2 regions of the Actinomadura sp. WAC 06369 genome follow, and region 2 is predicted to be linked to the other one. Evidence: riboswitches for the same ligand, from Rfam matches in the RefSeq annotation. Region 2 holds a riboswitch; the other holds the start of a gene.
The links. A riboswitch is a leader RNA that binds a small molecule or an ion and turns the genes downstream of it on or off. The one in region 2 is predicted to bind glycine.
Positions count from the first base shown of each region.

Region 1: it holds a riboswitch for glycine, as region 2 does, so the genes downstream of both, gcvP (aminomethyl-transferring glycine dehydrogenase) here and gcvT (glycine cleavage system aminomethyltransferase GcvT) in region 2, are expected to answer to the same signal.

Region 1 covers NZ_QHJN01000017.1:55,302-63,899, forward strand. Annotated here, with positions in the region: gene DMH08_RS07525 (lysylphosphatidylglycerol synthase transmembrane domain-containing protein) at 1-1,039, opposite strand, end outside; glycine riboswitch at 1,359-1,453, shown strand; glycine riboswitch at 1,454-1,566, shown strand; gene gcvP (aminomethyl-transferring glycine dehydrogenase) at 1,629-4,517, shown strand; gene DMH08_RS07535 (sensor histidine kinase) at 4,639-5,772, shown strand; gene DMH08_RS07540 (response regulator) at 5,760-6,422, shown strand; gene DMH08_RS07545 (tetratricopeptide repeat protein) at 6,558-7,724, shown strand; gene uvrA (excinuclease ABC subunit UvrA) at 7,957-8,598, shown strand, end outside.
Region 2 covers NZ_QHJN01000114.1:14,988-23,585, forward strand. Annotated here, with positions in the region: gene DMH08_RS41905 (hypothetical protein) at 1-150, shown strand, start outside; gene DMH08_RS26885 (hypothetical protein) at 164-364, shown strand; gene DMH08_RS26890 (Asp23/Gls24 family envelope stress response protein) at 361-744, shown strand; gene DMH08_RS26895 (DUF6286 domain-containing protein) at 741-1,355, shown strand; gene DMH08_RS26900 (hypothetical protein) at 1,355-1,927, shown strand; gene DMH08_RS26910 (hypothetical protein) at 2,179-2,490, opposite strand; gene DMH08_RS26915 (L-serine ammonia-lyase) at 2,484-3,857, opposite strand; gene glyA (serine hydroxymethyltransferase) at 3,911-5,173, opposite strand; gene gcvH (glycine cleavage system protein GcvH) at 5,176-5,580, opposite strand; gene gcvT (glycine cleavage system aminomethyltransferase GcvT) at 5,597-6,706, opposite strand; glycine riboswitch at 6,781-6,869, opposite strand; glycine riboswitch at 6,874-6,969, opposite strand; gene DMH08_RS26935 (M50 family metallopeptidase) at 7,262-8,560, shown strand; gene DMH08_RS26940 (PLP-dependent cysteine synthase family protein) at 8,553-8,598, opposite strand, start outside.

The DNA.
Region 1 (8,598 bases), on a different contig from region 2:
GGCGCGGGGTGCGGGCGCCCGCCGCGGCGGCGGCGTACGCGGTGAGCGACTCCTGCTCCAGCGACCGGCGCAGCGACCGCAGCGTCCGCCCGGTCGTGGTGCGCCGCAGCCGCAGCATCCGCCACAGCCGGTACGGCAGCCCGGCGGTCTGCTGGTCGCGGTCCAGGACCCGCAGCTCCAGATGCCAGGCCCCGGTGCCCCCGCCGGACGCCGGGACCGGGTCGGCCCCGGCGGGGGAGGAGGCCAGCAGGACGCCGTAGCGGCGCGCCTCCTCGCCGCCGTCCGCGGGATCGTCGAGCCGCGCCGCCCGCCGCGGGCACAGCCCCAGCCGCTCCAGCGCCGTCACCACCGTCATGCCCGTCGGGCGCGGGTTCGGGGTGCCGACCGCGTACAGGGTGCCGTGCCCGATCGCGCGGCCGAGGAAGTACGTCGCCGCGAGCGCCGACACCGACGCGTAGGCGGCGGTCAGGCCGGTCAGCGCGGCCAGCCCGATCATGGACCAGGTGGCCGTCTGCCAGCGGATCCGCCCGGCCATCCCGACCACGCTGACGAACGCGATCACCGGGGCGATGTCGGTGTGCACGGGGGCCGTGTCGGTGCCGCCCCAGATCAGCGAGTCGAGCACGCCGCCGGGCGCGGCCTGCACGACCAGGTCGTCCAGGGTGATGGTGACGGCGAGCGCGATCATCGCGGCGAGCAGCGCGATGGCGACCCGCATGCCGTCCTTGTGGAACAGCCGCTCGACGGCGAACGCGATCGGCACGGCCAGCACGCCGAAGCTCGACGCCAGGGTGGCCAGCGCCAGCAGCAGCTGGGGCGCGTGGGCGGTGCCCTCGGCGATGTCGGTCTGGATGCCGTGCGTGGTCTGCTGCGCGAACGACACCAGCAGCATGACCGCGGCCAGCCCCGCGCAGGAGACGCCGAACCGGATCGCGTCGGACGGGCGGCGGATGCGGTCCGGCTGCGCGGGCTCGTCGACGGGCACGCCCGCGGACGCGCCCCGCCTCGGGCGCACCGCCTCGTCGTGCGTCCGCGTCACCCGTCCCCGCTCCGGCCGTCCGGCGTGCTGATCGGCGTTCCGGCGATCAGCGTTCCGGTGCTCAGTGTTCCGGTGATCAGCGTCCCAGAACCGGCCGCGCTCGGTCGAGCGGCGGACCCCCGTCCGGCCGTCGCTCCGTCCACCCGTCGCCCCTCGTCGTCCGTCCCGCCGCGTGCCCGGCGGGGCGGTCATATCGTACTGTCCGGGGTACTCGCCGGTACGGCACCGGCGCCGAGGTCACGGCGGTGGAGATCCCGTTCCGGCACCGGGACGATCGCGGGCCGCCGCGGTTGGGTAGGGTTTGTCCCGGACATGCCGTCGACCCTGTGCGGGAGAGACCTCACGCAGCCGGCGTGGGGCGCCGAAGGGGCAACCTCCCCGGAACCTCTCAGGCAAAAGGACCGCTCGGGCGAGGCACCTCTGGAAAGCAGGCGTCGATCCCGGCGGAACGGGAACGGCGGCTCACCGAAGGGGAAACCCCGCGCGCGCGGGTGAAGCTCTCAGGTGCCGATGACAGAGGGGGAGACCGGCCGTCGGCCCGCGCGCCGTCGGTGGACCTGAGCGACCGCAGCTGCCAGGAGGCTCCTCCATGACCGCCCAGTTCTTCGCCCCCGTGGCCGCGCCGCAGCATCCCCGCGCCGCGTTCGCCGACCGGCACATCGGGCCCTCCCAGGCCGACCGCGACCGGATGCTGGCCGCGATCGGCTACTCGGGCGCGGAGGCGCTGATCGACGAGGCGGTCCCCGCCGCGATCCGCACCGGCCGCCCGCTGGACCTGCCGCCCGCGCTGAGCGAGACCGCCGCGCTCGACCGGCTCCGCGAGCTCGCCGCCCGCAACACCGTCCTCACCTCCATGATCGGCCTCGGCTACCACGGGACGACCACGCCGGGCGTGATCATGCGGAACATTCTGGAGAACCCCGGCTGGTACACCGCCTACACCCCGTACCAGCCGGAGATCTCGCAGGGCCGCCTGGAGGCGCTGCTGAACTTCCAGACCGTCGTCGCCGACCTGACCGGGCTGCCGGTCGCGAACGCCTCCATGCTGGACGAGGGCACGGCCGCCGCCGAGGCGATGGCGCTCGCGCACCGCGCGTCCCGGCGCAAGGAGCCCGGGCGGTTCCTCGTGGACGCCGACGCGCTCCCGCAGACGATCGAGGTCGTCCGCACCCGCGCCGTCCCGCTCGGGATCGAGGTGGTGGTCGCCGACGTGTCCGGCGGGCTGCCCGACGGCGACTTCTTCGGCGTGCTGCTGCAGTACCCGGGCGCGTCCGGTGCCGTCCGCGACCTGGCGCCGCTGTCCGCGCGGGCCCGCGAGCGGGGCGCGACGGTCGTCGTCGCCGCCGACCTGCTCGCGCTGACGCTGCTGCGCCCGCCGGGGGAGTCGGGCGCCGACATCGCGGTCGGGTCCGCGCAGCGGTTCGGCGTCCCGTACGGCTTCGGCGGCCCGCACGCCGGGTACATGGCGGTCGCCGACGACCTGCGGCGGCAGCTGCCCGGACGGCTCGTCGGCGTGTCCGTCGACGCCGACGGGTCGCCCGCCTACCGGCTCGCCCTGCAGACCCGCGAGCAGCACATCCGCCGCGAGAAGGCCACCAGCAACATCTGCACCGCCCAGGTGCTCCTCGCGGTGATGGCGAGCATGTACGCCGTCTACCACGGCCCCGAGGGGCTCGCCGCGATCGCGCAGCGCGCGCACCGCCGGGCCGCCGAGCTCGCCGACGGGCTCCGCCGCGGCGGCGTCGAGGTCGTGCACGGCGCGTTCTTCGACACCGTCCTCGCCCGCGTCCCCGGCCGCGCCGCCGAGGTCGTCGCCGCCGCCCGCGGGCGCGGCGTCAACCTGCGGCAGGACGGACCCGACCGCGTCGGCGTCGCGTGCGACGAGACGACGCTGCCCGAGCACGTCGCCGCCGTCCTCGAGGCGTTCGGCGTCGACGCGGGCGCCGCCGGGGACGCGGACGGCGCCGCCGAGGCGCTCCCCGACGGGCTGCGGCGGGAGAGCCCCTACCTGACGCACCCCGTCTTCCACGCGCACCGCTCCGAGACCGCGATGCTGCGCTACCTGCGCCGCCTCCAGGACAAGGACATCGCCCTCGACCGGTCGATGATCCCGCTCGGCTCCTGCACGATGAAGCTGAACGCGACCGCCGAGATGGAGCCGATCACCTGGCCGGAGTTCGCGAACGTCCACCCGTTCGCGCCGCTGGACCAGGCCGCCGGGTACGTCGAGCTGATCGGGGAGCTGGAGGCGAACCTCGCCGAGATCACCGGCTACGCGAAGGTGTCGGTGCAGCCGAACGCCGGGTCGCAGGGCGAGCTGGCCGGGCTGCTCGCCATCCGCGGCTACCACGCGTCGCGCGGCGAGCGGCACCGCGACGTCTGCCTGATCCCGTCGTCCGCGCACGGCACCAACGCCGCGAGCGCCGTCATGGCGGGGATGCGCGTCGTCGTCGTGAAGTGCGACGAGGGCGGCAACGTCGCCCTGGACGACCTGCACGCCAAGATCGAGAAGCACGGCGACCGGCTCGCCGCGATCATGGTGACGTACCCGTCCACGCACGGCGTGTTCGAGGAGACGATCACCGAGGTGTGCGGGGCCGTGCACGCGGCGGGCGGCCAGGTCTACGTGGACGGCGCCAACCTCAACGCCCTCGTCGGGCTCGCCCGTCCCGGCGAGTTCGGCTCGGACGTCTCGCACCTCAACCTGCACAAGACGTTCTGCATCCCGCACGGCGGCGGCGGGCCGGGCGTCGGCCCGGTCGGCGTCCGCGAGCACCTCGCGCCGTTCCTGCCGAGCCACCCGCTGCGGCCGGAGGCCGGACCGTCCGACACCGGCGTGGGGCCCATCTCGGCGGCGCCGTGGGGCTCGGCGGGCATCCTGCCGATCTCGTGGGCGTACATCGCGATGATGGGCCCGGACGGGCTGCGCGCCGCCACCGAGGGCGCGATCATCGCCGCGAACTACCTCGCCGCGCGCCTCGCCCCGCACTACCCCATCCTCTACACGGGCCGGAACGGGCTCGTCGCGCACGAGTGCATCGCCGACCTCCGCAAGATCACCAAGGAGACCGGGATCACCGCGGAGGACGTCGCCAAGCGGCTCATCGACTACGGCTTCCACGCCCCGACCCTGTCGTTCCCGGTCGCCGGCACCCTGATGATCGAGCCGACCGAGAGCGAGGACCTCGCCGAGCTCGACCGGTTCTGCGACGCGATGATCGAGATCCGGCGGGAGATCCAGCGGGTCGCCGACGGCGGCTACGACCGCGACGACAACCCGCTGAAGAACGCGCCGCACACCGCCGCGCAGCTGATCGCCGACGGCTGGAAGCACCCCTACACCCGCGAGGAGGCCGCCTACCCGCTGCCCGCGCTGCGCGAGGGCAAGTACTGGCCGCCGGTCCGCCGCATCGACCAGGCGTACGGCGACCGCAACCTCGTGTGCTCGTGCCCGCCGCCCGAAGCGTTCGAGGACTGACCGTTCGAGGACGGACCGTTCGAGAAGCGACCGTTCGAGGACCGACCGTCCGGGGAGCGGTGGGCGACCCCCTACTTCGGTAGGTGCCGCCCCCGCTCCCGCCGCCGCTACCTTGGGGCCCGTGAACAGGGGAAACCACGGCCGGGCGGCAGCCGTCATGGTCGCCGCGACCGGCGTCCTCGCCGCGCTGACCGTGTGGAGCACGGCCCAGGGCGGCGGGGCCCGCCATCTGCTCGGCCTCGACATCGCGGTCGCCCTGGTGAGCTGCGCGGCGGCGCCCGTCCTGCTGCGGCGGCCGGTCGGCGGCGCGCTCGGGCTGGGCCTGCTGGCGGCCGTGTCGCCGGCGGCGACGCCGGCGGCCACGGCGGGCGCCCTGCAGGCCGCGCGGTGCCGCCGGTTCCCGGTGGCCGCCGCGGTGGCCGGGGCCGGCGTCGCGGCGCACGCGGTCCAGGGGCTGTGGCGGCTCAGCGCGGGCATCTCCCTCGGCTGGTGGCTCGCGCTGATCGTCGTCGCGTACGGCGCGCTGGCCGGGTGGGGCGCCCTGCTCCGGGCACGCGCGGCGCTCATCGCCTCGCTGCACGAGCGCGCCCGCCGCGCCGAGGCCGAGCAGGGCCGCCGGGTCGCCGAGGCGCGGATGCTCGAGCGGACGCGGATGGCCCGGGAGATGCACGACGTCCTGGCGCACCGGCTGTCGCTGCTCGCCACCTACGCGGGCGCGCTGGAGTACCGCCCGGACGCCCCGCCCGAGCGGCTCGCGCACGCCGCGGGCGTCGTCCGCGCCGGGGTGCACCAGGCGCTGGAGGAGCTCCGCGAGGTCATCGGCGTGCTGCGCGACGAGGACCGCGACCACGGCGACCGGCCGCAGCCCGTCCTGACCGACGTGCCGCGCCTGGTGGAGGAGTCCCGCGACGCGGGCGCGACCGTCACGCTGCGCGACGAGGTCGACGCGCCGGACGCCCTGCCGCCGGCCGCGGGCCGCGCCGCCTACCGCGTCCTGCAGGAGGCGCTCACCAACGCCCGCAAGCACGCGGCCGGGCTGCCCGTCCGGGTGGCCCTGGAGGGACGGCCCGGCACCGAACTGGTGATCGACGTCCGCAACCCGCTGCCGCCGGACGGCGCCCCGGCGCTCGTCGCCGGCTCCGGGACCGGGCTCGTCGGGCTCACCGAGCGGGTCCGGCTGGCGGGCGGGCGGCTCGACCACGAGGCCGCGTCGGGGGAGTTCCGGCTGCGCGCACGGCTACCATGGCCCGCGTGACCCGGCAGGTGCGCGTACTCATCGTCGACGACGACCCGATGGTCCGCGCCGGGCTCACGATGATGCTCGACGGCGCCGAGGGCATCGCCGTCGTCGCGGAGGCCGCCGACGGCGACGAGGTCCCCGCCGCCGCCGACGCGCACGCCCCCGACGTGGTGCTGATGGACCTGCGGATGCCGCGGGTGGACGGCATCACCGCCACCCGGCGGCTGCGGAGCCGCGCCGCCCCGCCCGAGGTCGCGGTCCTCACCACCTTCGACAGTGACGAGAACATCCTGCGGGCGCTGCGCGCCGGCGCCGCCGGGTTCCTGCTGAAGGACACGCCGCCCGAGTCGCTCGTCCAGGCCGTGCACCGGGTCGCGGCCGGGGACCCGATCCTGTCCCCGCAGGTCACCCGGCGGCTGATGGAGCGCGCGGTCGTCCAGGCGGGGGCGTTCGAGCGGGCCCGCACCGCGCTGGAGGTCCTCACGCCCCGCGAACGCGACGTGGTCGTCGCCGTCGCCCGGGGGCGGTCCAACGCCGAGATCGCCGCCGAGCTGTTCGTGAGCCTGGCCACGGTGAAGGCGCACGTCTCGACCGTCCTCGACAAGCTCGGTTTCGACAACCGGACGCAGATCGCGCTGCTCGCCCACGACGCCGGGCTCGCCTGAGCCGCGGCGGGGCCGGCGGCATCGGGGCAAGGCCCCAGAAGTCGCCGCAAAAGGTGATGGGTGTCGCCACGGGACGCGGCGCCGCCGGATCGCTAGGCTCGGTGCCGACCCCGACCCCCAGAGGGCAGAAGACCGATGAGCGAGTCCCCGGATCCCGTACCCGCGGCCACCGAGCGCGCCGTGCCCGACGAGCACGGGCCGGACCCGGCCCGGCTGTGCGACCAGGCCCGCGACCTCGCCGAGCGCGGCGAGTCCGCGCGCGCCGCGGCCCTGTTCGACGAGGTGCTCGCCCTCGGCGACACCCCGTACCGGGCGCAGGCGGCGCTCGGGCTCGCGGTCGTCCTCGACGACGCCGGGGACACCGGGCGCGCGCGGGAGGCCGACCGGGCCGCCATCGCCACCGGCGACCCCGAGTACGGCCCGCGCGCCGCCTACCACCTGGCGCTCACCTACGAGCGGGCCGGGGAGCACGACCTCGCGGCGCCCGCCTGGCGCGTCGTCGTCGACTTCGGCAACCCCGCCTACCTGCCGCCCGCGCACCTCGCGCTCGCCCGGCTCGCCGACGACGCCGGCGACTTCGACGCCGCCCGCGGCCACTGGGAGGCCGTGCTGGCCACCGGCGACCCCGAGCACGGGCCGCCCGCCGCGCACGACCTCGCCCAGCGGCACCTCGAGCGCGGCGACCCCGTCCGCGCGCAGCGCGTCCTGACCGCCGGGCTCAAGCTGATCGACCGGGCCGCCGCGCCGTACGCGCACGCGCGGCTCGCCGTCACCCTCGGCATCGCCTGCCTCGACCAGGCCGTCGCCGCGTTCGGCGCGGCCCTCGGCGACCCGGGGGAGCCCGCCGACCCCGAGGCCGGCCCGCTCGCCACCGAGCTGCTCGCCCGCACCCTGCCGCTGCGCGGCCGGGACGCCGAGGCCCGCGAGGTGTGGCGGCGCGGCCTGGCCGACCCGGGGACGGCCCCGCAGGTGCGGGCCCGGCTCCGCCGCGACTTCGGCGGCGACGACGAGGACGCCGACCCCGCCGACCTGTGGTGGGAGCCCGTCGTGGAGCAGGCCGTCACCGACGGGACGCTCCCGGCCCTCACCGGCGAGGCGTTCGGCGCCCTCGACCACATGTACGCGCTGCTCGCCGCCCGGCGGGCGGGCGACCCGCCCGGGCACCGTCCGGGCGAGGCCCGCGAGGCGATCGGCCGCGCCATGGACGTCCCGGCCGGTTACCCGTGGGGCCCGCTGCTGGAGGAGAGCTTCGCCGAGCGCCTCCGCCTGGCCACCGACCCGGCCGACCCCGTCGACCGCTGACCGCGTCCACCGCTGACCCCGGCGCGGCGCCGCGGCGCGCCGCGCTCCCGGCGTGCGTTCCGGTGGCGGGGGTGTTCGAACACGTGTACGGTCTGATGGTGCCGTCCGCTCCCTGCGGGACGGGCGGGGGACTCGAGGAAATGCGGCGGCGACCAGCGCTGTTATGGATTCCGGGGACGATGCGTCCTCCCACTCCGCATCGCCGCGCCCAGAAGGGGAACCGGGAAACACCGTGCATGACCGACTCATCGTGCGTGGAGCGCGCGAGCACAACCTGAAGGACGTCTCGCTCGACCTCCCGCGGGACTCCATGATCGTGTTCACCGGTCTGTCGGGTTCCGGGAAGTCGAGCCTGGCGTTCGACACGATCTTCGCCGAGGGCCAGCGCAGGTACGTCGAGTCGCTGTCGGCGTACGCGCGCCAGTTCCTCGGGCAGATGGACAAGCCGGACGTCGACTTCATCGAGGGCCTGTCGCCCGCCGTGTCCATCGACCAGAAGTCGACCAGCAAGAACCCGCGGTCGACGGTCGGGACGATCACCGAGGTCTACGACTACCTGCGCCTGCTGTACGCGCGCATCGGCCACCCCCACTGTCCCGAGTGCGGGCGGCCGATCAGCAGGCAGGCGCCGCAGCAGATCGTGGACCGGGTGCTCGAGATGGAGGAGGGCACCCGGTTCCAGGTGCTGGCCCCCGTCATCCGCGGCCGCAAGGGCGAGTACGTCGAGCTGTTCCGCGAGCTGCAGTCGAAGGGCTTCTCCCGGGCGCTGGTGGACGGCGCGATGGTGCGGCTGGACGAGCCGCCGAAGCTCAAGAAGCAGGAGAAGCACGACATCTCCGTCGTGGTGGACCGGCTCTCCGTCAAGCCCTCCGCC
Region 2 (8,598 bases):
CGCGCCGGCGTGGTCGAGGTCGGGATCGTCGCCCGGTACGGGCGGCCGCTGCCGCTGGTCGCCGAGGACGTCCGCGGGCTCGTCCGCCCGCTGTGCGAGGGGCGCGCGGTCGACGTGCTGATCGGAGACCTCGCCGACGCGGCGAGCTGAGGGGGAGATCCGGATGGACATGAGACTGCTGTGGCCGCTGGTCGGCCTGGCGTTCGGCATCGCGCTCGGGTTCGCGGGCGCGTTCGGCGGCTTCGGCGCGTTCTTCATCGTGCTGCTGCTCGGCGCGTTCGGCTTCCTGGTGGGCCGCGCCATCGAGGGCGAGCTGGACATCCGGCAGCTGTTCACGCTGAACACCGGGAAGCGGCCGCGATGACCGCGCCGCCCGGCGCCCGGCGGGCCGCGCCGCCGGACGCACGGGGCGAGACGCGGATCAGCGACCGGGCCGTCGCGCGCATCGCGGCCCGCGCCGCCGGCGAGGTCGAGGAGTCCGGCGGGCTCGGCCGCTCGCTGCTCGGCGTGCCCGTCCCCGGGCGCCGCACCGCCCGCACCGAGGTCCGGGTGGACGGCCACATCGTCACCGCGCGGGTCGCGCTGTCGGTGACCTACCCGATGCCGGTGCGGGAGACGGCCCGCCGCGTCCGCGACACCGTGCGCGAACGGGTCGAGCGGCTGACCGGGCTGACCGTCCGGCAGGTGGACGTGGACGTCGCCGAACTGGAGCACCCGGCCGCGCGCGAGAGGACGGTCCGATGACGACGCACGCGGGGCACGTCCGCCCGCCCCGTACCGGGCACGCCGACCGGGCCGTCCGGGCCCGCGAGGCCGACCGGGCCGCCCGGCACGCGTTCCGGTCCCGGCGCGTCCGGGTCGCGACGCTCGCCGCGGTCCTGCTGACCGCCGCCGCCGTCCTCACCGCCATCGAGGTGATCACCGGCCTGCTCGACCGGCCCTGGCACCTCATCCCGTACGAACGGGTCTCGGACGCCGCCTGGGACGACCCGAAGGTCCTCGGCATCACCGCCGCGCTCGCCGCGCTGGGCCTGCTCTTCGTCCTCGCCGGGCTGCTGCCCGGCCGCACCCGCATGGTGCCGCTGCAGGGCGACGACCCGGACGTGATGATGGGCGTGAACCGGCGCGGGCTGAAGCGCGCCGCCGCTGCCGCCGCCGAGGACGCCCCCGGCGTCTCGCGCGTCCGCAAGGTGAAGCTCGGCCGCCGCACGGTGAAGGTGCGCGCCGAAACGCCCGTGCACGATCCCGAGGGCCTCGGGCAGGGCGTCGCTTCGTCCGTCCAGGAGCGGCTCGACCGGCTCCGGCCGTTCCCGCCCCGCGCGGTCAAGGTCCGCCTCCGGGCCGAGGGGGACTGATGGACCGGCACCCCGCCCGCACGAACCGCACCGGCCTCATCGTGCTGGGCGCCGTCCTGCTCGCCGCCGGCGGGGCGGGCCTCGCCCGCGGCGCCGGCCTGTTCGCCGACCCGTCCGCGCGGGTGCTGTCCTCGGACGTCCGGCGGTTCGCCGAGGACAACGCGTGGTTCTGGCCCGCGATCGCGGCCGCCGCCGTCGTCCTCGCCCTCGTGGGCGTCCTCTGGCTGGTCGGGCAGGTCCGCACCCGCCGCGTCCCCGAACTCGCGATGGAGCCGGACCCCGACGGCGGCCGGACGCGCCTGTCGGCGAAGGCCGTCACCGGGGCGCTGGAGCGGGAGATCGAGGAGTACCCGGGCGTCCGCCGGGTCCGCGCCCGGCTGCTCGGCTCGTCCCGCGAGCCCGAGCTGCACCTCAGCGTCGCCTACGGGCACCGCGCGGACGCCGCCGACCTGCGCCGCCGCATCCAGGAGGAGGGCGTCCCCCGCCTGTGCGCCGCGCTCGAGCGCGAGACGGTGCCGACGGTCGTCCGGCTGCGCCTGGTGCCGAAGGACGAACCGACGACCGTCGTCTGAAGCCTTGACGACGCTTTGGAACGCCGTTGGGCCGCTGGTGTCGGATATGCGACTAATGTCCGAATACAGAACCTGACGTCGAGAGCAAGAGGAGGCGCGCTTGTCCCACCACCCACGCACGGGCGGCTCCGCAGAGGGGCTCTACGACGTACGGAGGGAACACACGGATCACGGCAGGGGCCCCTTCCACTGAGCGGCCCGCCGGCCCGGGGGGCGCGGCACTTCCCATTTCCACCGCGCCCCCTGGGCCTTCACCTGCCCCGGCACCCGCCCGCGGCGGAGCGCCGCGTCGATCCCCACGAGGTCGGGCGAGTGAGCACACCTTCCCCCAGCCGGTCGCGCAGCAGGGCGTCCTCGTTGATGACCTCCCCGAGCAGCGCCCGGTGCTCGCCGCGTCCGCCGGCCCGCGCAAGCCTCGCGAACAGCGCTTCGCGCATCTCGAAGACGAGGTCGGCGGCCTCCTCGATCGTGGGCGTGGCGTCGGTGGCGGTGCCGCTCGGGTCGTTCGGGTGGTCCGGCCGATCAGCGCAAATACCGCGCAGCCTGAGACTCAGCGTCAGCATTCGATGACGTTGACGGCCAGGCCGCCTCGGCTCGTCTCCTTGTACTTGTCGAGCATGTCGCGGCCGGTGTCGCGCATGGTCTTGATCGCCTTGTCGAGCGTGACGAAGTGGCGGCCGTCGCCGCGGAGGGCGATGCGGGCCGCGCTGATCGCCTTGACGGCGCCGACGGCGTTCCGCTCGATGCACGGCACCTGGACGAGCCCGCCCACCGGGTCGCACGTCAGCCCGAGGTTGTGCTCGATGCCGATCTCGGCCGCGTTCTCCACCTGCGCGGGCGTCCCGCCGAAGACCTCGGTGAGGCCGGCCGCCGCCATCGAGCAGGCCGACCCGACCTCCCCCTGGCAGCCCACCTCCGCGCCGGAGATGGACGCGTTCTGCTTGAACAGCACGCCCATCGCCCCGGCGGCCAGCAGGAAGCGGACGATCCCGTCGTCGTCCCGTCCGGGGACGAAGCGGTCGTAGTAGTGCAGGACGGCCGGGACGATGCCCGCGGCCCCGTTCGTCGGGGCGGTGACGATCCGGCCGCCCGCCGCGTTTTCCTCGTTGACGGCCAGCGCGAACAGCGTCACCCAGTCCATCGCGTGCAGGGGGTCGGCGGGCTTCTCCGCCATGAGCTGCCGGTGCAGCTGGGGTGCGCGGCGGCGGACCTTCAGGCCGCCGGGCAGCAGGCCCTCGCTGTCGCAGCCGCGGTCGACGCACGCCCGCATGACCCGCCAGAGGTCCAGGAGGCCCGCGCGGATCTCGGCGGTCGAGCGGCCGAACGCGCGCTCGTTCTCCAGCATGAGCCCCGAGACCGACAGGCCCGTGTCCGCGCAGCGCTCCAGCAGCTCGGCGGCCGTGTCGAAGCGGTGCGGCAGGACGGTGTCGTCCGGCTTGATGCGGTCGGCGCCGGCCGCGTTCTCGTCCACGACGAACCCGCCGCCGACCGAGTAGTACACCTTCGCGCGCAGTTCGTTCCCCGCGTCGTCGAACGCGGTGAACCGCATGCCGTTCGGGTGCCCCGGCAGCGATTCCTTCCGCTCGAACACCAGGTGCTCGCCGACCTCGAACGGGACGTCCCGGGCGCCGAACAGCCGCAGCCTCCCGCGGGCCCGGACGTCCGCGACGCGCTCGTCGGCCGTGTCGACGTCCACGGTCTCGGGCTTGTCGCCCCCCAGGCCGAGGATCACGGCCTTGTCGCTGCCGTGCCCCTTGCCCGTCAGCCCGAGGGACCCGTACAGGACGGCCCGGACGGACGCCGTCTTCTCCAGCAGCCCGTCCCGGTCCAGGCCGCGGGCGAACCGGTGCGCGGCCGCCATCGGGCCGCCGGTGTGCGAGGACGAAGGACCGATACCGATCTTGAACAGGTCGAAAACGCTGATGGCCATGGATGCCCCCGCGCTCCCCTCCGCCCGGCGCCCGGGCGGAGGGGAGCGGCGATCTAGAGGTTCGGGTACAGCGGGTGCCGGTCCGCGAGGGTCTTCACCCGCGCGGCCAGCGCGTCCCGGTCGAACGACGGCTGGAGCGCCAGCGCGATCACGTCGGCGACCTCGGCGAAGTCCTCCGTCGTGAACCCGCGGGTGGCCAGCGCCGGGGTGCCGATCCGCAGCCCGGACGTCACCATCGGCGGGCGCGGGTCGTTCGGGACGGCGTTCCGGTTGACGGTGATCCCGATGTCGTGGAGGCGGTCCTCGGCGTCCCGCCCGGTCAGCTCCGAGTCCACGAGGTCGACCAGGACCAGGTGGACGTCGGTGCCGCCGGTCAGCACCTTCACCCCGGCCTTCGCCGAGTCCTCGGCGAGGAGCCGCTCGGCCAGGATCTTCGCGCCCTCGACGGTGCGCGACTGCCGCGCGCGGAACTCGTCCGACCCGGCGATCTTCAGCGCCACCGCCTTCGCGGCGATCACGTGCTCCAGCGGCCCGCCCTGCATGCCCGGGAACACCGCCGAGTTGATCTTCTTGCCGTACTCCTCGCGGGACAGGATCAGCCCGCCGCGCGGCCCGCCCAGCGTCTTGTGCGTCGTCGTGGTGACGATGTCCGCGTGCGGGACGGGCGAGGGGTGCAGGCCCGCCGCGACGAGCCCCGCGAAGTGCGCCATGTCGACCATGAGCAGCGCCCCGACCGAGTCGGCGATCTCCCGGAACGCCGCGAAGTCGAGCTGCCGCGGGTACGCCGACCAGCCGGCCACGATCATCTTCGGCCGGTGCTCGGCCGCGAGCGCGGCGACCTCGTCCATGTCGACCCGGCCGTCCTCCGCGCGCACGTGGTAGGGCACCACGTTCAGCACCTTGCCGGAGTAGTTCAGCCGCATCCCGTGGGTGAGGTGCCCGCCGTGCGCGAGGTCCAGCCCGAGGATCGTGTCGCCGTGCTGCAGCAGCGCGAAGTACACGGCCGTGTTGGCCTGCGCGCCGCTGTGCGGCTGGACGTTCGCGTGCTCGGCGCCGAACAGCTCCGTGGCGCGGTCGATCGCGAGCTGCTCGGTGACGTCCACGTACTCGCAGCCGCCGTAGTAGCGGCGGCCCGGGTAGCCCTCGGCGTACTTGTTCGTCAGGACCGAGCCCTGCGCCTCCAGCACCGACGTCGGCGCGAAGTTCTCCGACGCGATCATCTCCAGCGTCGACTGCTGGCGCCGCAGCTCGGCGCCGACGGCCTCGGCGACCTGCGGGTCGGCCTCGGCCAGCGAGGCGTACAGGGAGGAGGACACGCTCACGCCTCCTCGATGAGCTTGCCGTAGGCGGCCGCGTCGAGCAGGTCGCCGGGCGCCTCGGAGATGCGCACCTTGAAGATCCAGCCCTCCCCGTACGGGTCGTCGTTGATCACGCTGGGCTCGTCCGCGACGCCGGTGTTGATCGCGGTGATCTCGCCGGTGACCGGGGAGTACAGGTCGCTGACCGACTTGGTCGACTCCACCTCGCCGCAGGGCTCGCCCGCCTCGACGGTGTCGCCCTCGGACGGCTGCAGCTCGAGGTAGACGATCTCCCCGAGGGCCTCGGCGGCGTGGGCCGTGATCCCGACCGTGACGATGCCGTCCTCGGGCGCCTGCCCGCTGTCGTCGAGACCTGCCACCCACTCGTGCTCTTCGCTGTAGCGGAGCTGCTCCGGAACGCTCACGTTGTTGCTCTCTCTTTCAGGAACGCTTGTAGAACGGCAGGGCGACCACGTCGACCGGTTCGGCCCGGCCGCGGACGTCCACGGCCAGCCCGGACTCCTCGACACCGGTGTCGAGGTACGCCATGGCGATCGGCTTGCCCAGTGTGGGCGACGGCGCGCCGCTCGTCACGACGCCGCACGGAGCGCCGTCGGACGTGACGACCGCATACCCCTTGCGGGGCGCGCGACGCCCCCGCGCCACCAGTCCCACGAGCCTACGGCCCGCGGGGGTCTGCGCCTGCGCCGCCAGGGCGGACTTCCCGACGAAGTCGACGGGCTTGTCCAGTTTGACGACACGGCCCAGCCCGGCTTCGAACGGGGTGGTCTCGGCCGTCAGCTCGTTGCCGTACAGCGGCATCCCCGCCTCCAGCCGGAGGCTGTCGCGGGCCGCGAGGCCGCACGGGACGACGCCGTCCGCGGCCGCGAGCTCCCGCCACAGCCGGACGGCGTCGCCCGCGTCGACAAACAGCTCGAAGCCGTCCTCGCCGGTGTAGCCGGTGCGGGCGACGAGCACGTCGATGCCGGCGACCCGGTCGGCGAGCACGGAGTAGTACGCGAGGCCGTCGAGCGGGGCGCCGGTGAAGCGCGCGAGGGTCTCCTGCGCGTTCGGGCCCTGCAGCGCGACGAGCCCGTAGGCGGCCGAGCGGTCCTCGACGGCCGCGTCGAACCCGCGCGCCCGCTCGGCGAGGGCGTCGTGGACGACGTCCGCGTTCGCGGCGTTCGCGACCACCATCCACGTCTCGTCCGCGAGCCGGTACACGATCAGGTCGTCGAGCACGCCGCCGTCGGGGGCGCAGATCATCGTGTAGCGGGCCTTGCCGACCTTCATCGGCGACAGGTTGCCGACGAGCGCGTGGTCGAGCGCCTCCCCGGCGCCCGGCCCGGAGAGGAAGATCTCCCCCATGTGGGACAGGTCGAACAGCCCCGCGCCGGTGCGGACGGCGCGGTGCTCGGCCGTCTCGCTCGCGTAGCGCAGCGGCATCAGGTACCCGGCGAAGTCGACGAGGTGCGCGCCGAGGTCCGTGTGGACGTCGTGCAGCGGCGTCGTCTTCGCGCTCGGAGTCTTCGCGTTCGGATCGGCGGACATGGGTTCGGCTCCTTCGTCACGGGCGCGACGTGGTCCATCGTCCCACTCGCGCACCGGGCGGCTCGGTGCCTCCCCCTCTGTCATCGGCGCCTGAGAGCTTCACCCGCGGCGGACGGCGGGCTTTCACCTTCGGCGGGGGACCGGGGTCCCCGCTTTCCAGAGGTCGCCTGGTCCGTGCGGTCCGTGGGCCTGAGAGGTTCCGGGGAGGATTTGCTCCTTCGGCGTCCCGGGCCGGCTGCCGGGGACTCTCCCGCACGGGATCAACGGCTTCGCGTCAGGCTAGCAGCGGCGTCGCCGGACCGACCAGCCCCGCCGCGTCCGGCGGACGGGCCCGGCGGACGGACGGGGCCGCGCCATCACGCGCGCCACCGGGGGCGCGCGGATATCGGCGGCTTCGCCAACCGGCTCGTCCATATTTGGGCGTCATACGCAAAATGACCTTCGGAATGGGCGATTCCCGGGGCATCCGGACGGCCCGCCGCATGACGTACGCTGAGTTGGTTCACGGAGATCACCCCGCCGGGCGGGGCTCGGACGACCGGAGGGGCGTGACGCATGGGCTGGCTGGCCGGCGTACTCATCCTTTTCTTCGGCCTGATGGCGTCCATCGCGCTGCACGAACTGGGGCACTTCTCCTTCGCCAAGCTGTTCAAGGTGCGCACGACCCAGTTCATGGTCGGCTTCGGCCCCACGCTGTGGTCGCGGCACAAGGGCGAGACCGAGTACGGGATCAAATGGATCCCGCTCGGCGGCTACATCCGGATGATCGGCATGCTGCCGCCCCGCAAAGGCGACAAGCCCGGCGAGATCCGGCAGATCAGCACCGGCCCGTGGCAGGGGCTGATCGAGTCGGCGCGCGGCGCGGCCCTCGAAGAGGTCCGGCCCGGTGACGAGAACCGCGTCTTCTACGCCAAGCCCTGGTGGCAGAAGCTGCTGATCATGTTCGGCGGCCCCGCGATGAACCTGCTGCTCGCGGTGGTGTTCTTCGGCATCCTGATCATGGGCCTCGGCACGTACGTGAGCAAGCCCGTCATCAACCAGGTCTCCGACTGCATCATCCCCGCGAGCCAGGCCGCGAACGTCGACACCTGCCCCGCGGGCGCCACGCCCACCCCGGCGCGGCAGGCCGGGCTCCAGTCCGGCGACCGCGTCGTCTCGTTCGGCGGCACCCGCATCGAGGACTACGAGCAGCTCCAGCTCCTGATCCGCGACTCGGCGAACAAGACCGTCCCGATGACGATCGAGCGCGACGGGCGGACGCGGCAGGTGAGCGTCCCGATCGCGCGCAACGAGCTGGCCAGCCTGGACGACCCGGACAAGGTCGTCACCGTCGGGTTCCTCGGCATCACCCCCACCCGCGAGCTCGAACGCCAGGGGCCCGGCGCCGTCGCCGAACACATGGCCGACCTCACCGGCCGCACCGTCGAGGCGCTGCTCAACATGCCGCAGAAGATGGTCGGCGTGTGGGAGGCGGCGTTCGGCGGCGAGGAGCGCGACCCGAACGGTCCGGTCGGCGTCGTCGGGGTCAGCCGGTTCGGCGGCGAGATCGCCGCGTCCGACGCGCTCACCGGACAGGAGAAGGTCTCCTACTTCGTCATGCTGCTCGGCTCGCTGAACCTCGCGGTCGGGCTGTTCAACCTCGTCCCGCTGCTCCCGCTGGACGGCGGCCACATCGCCGGCGCCCTGCTGGAGGCGCTCAAGAAGTTCTTCGCGAAGGTCTTCCGCAGGCCCGACCCCGGCTACGTGGACGTCGCCAAGGCGCTGCCCGTCACGTACGCGATGGCGATCGTGCTGATCGTCATGGGCGGCCTGCTGATCTACGCCGACCTGGTGAACCCGATCCGGCTCATGTGACGCCGCCGCCCGGCGCGTCCGGTCCGACGTCCGGCAGG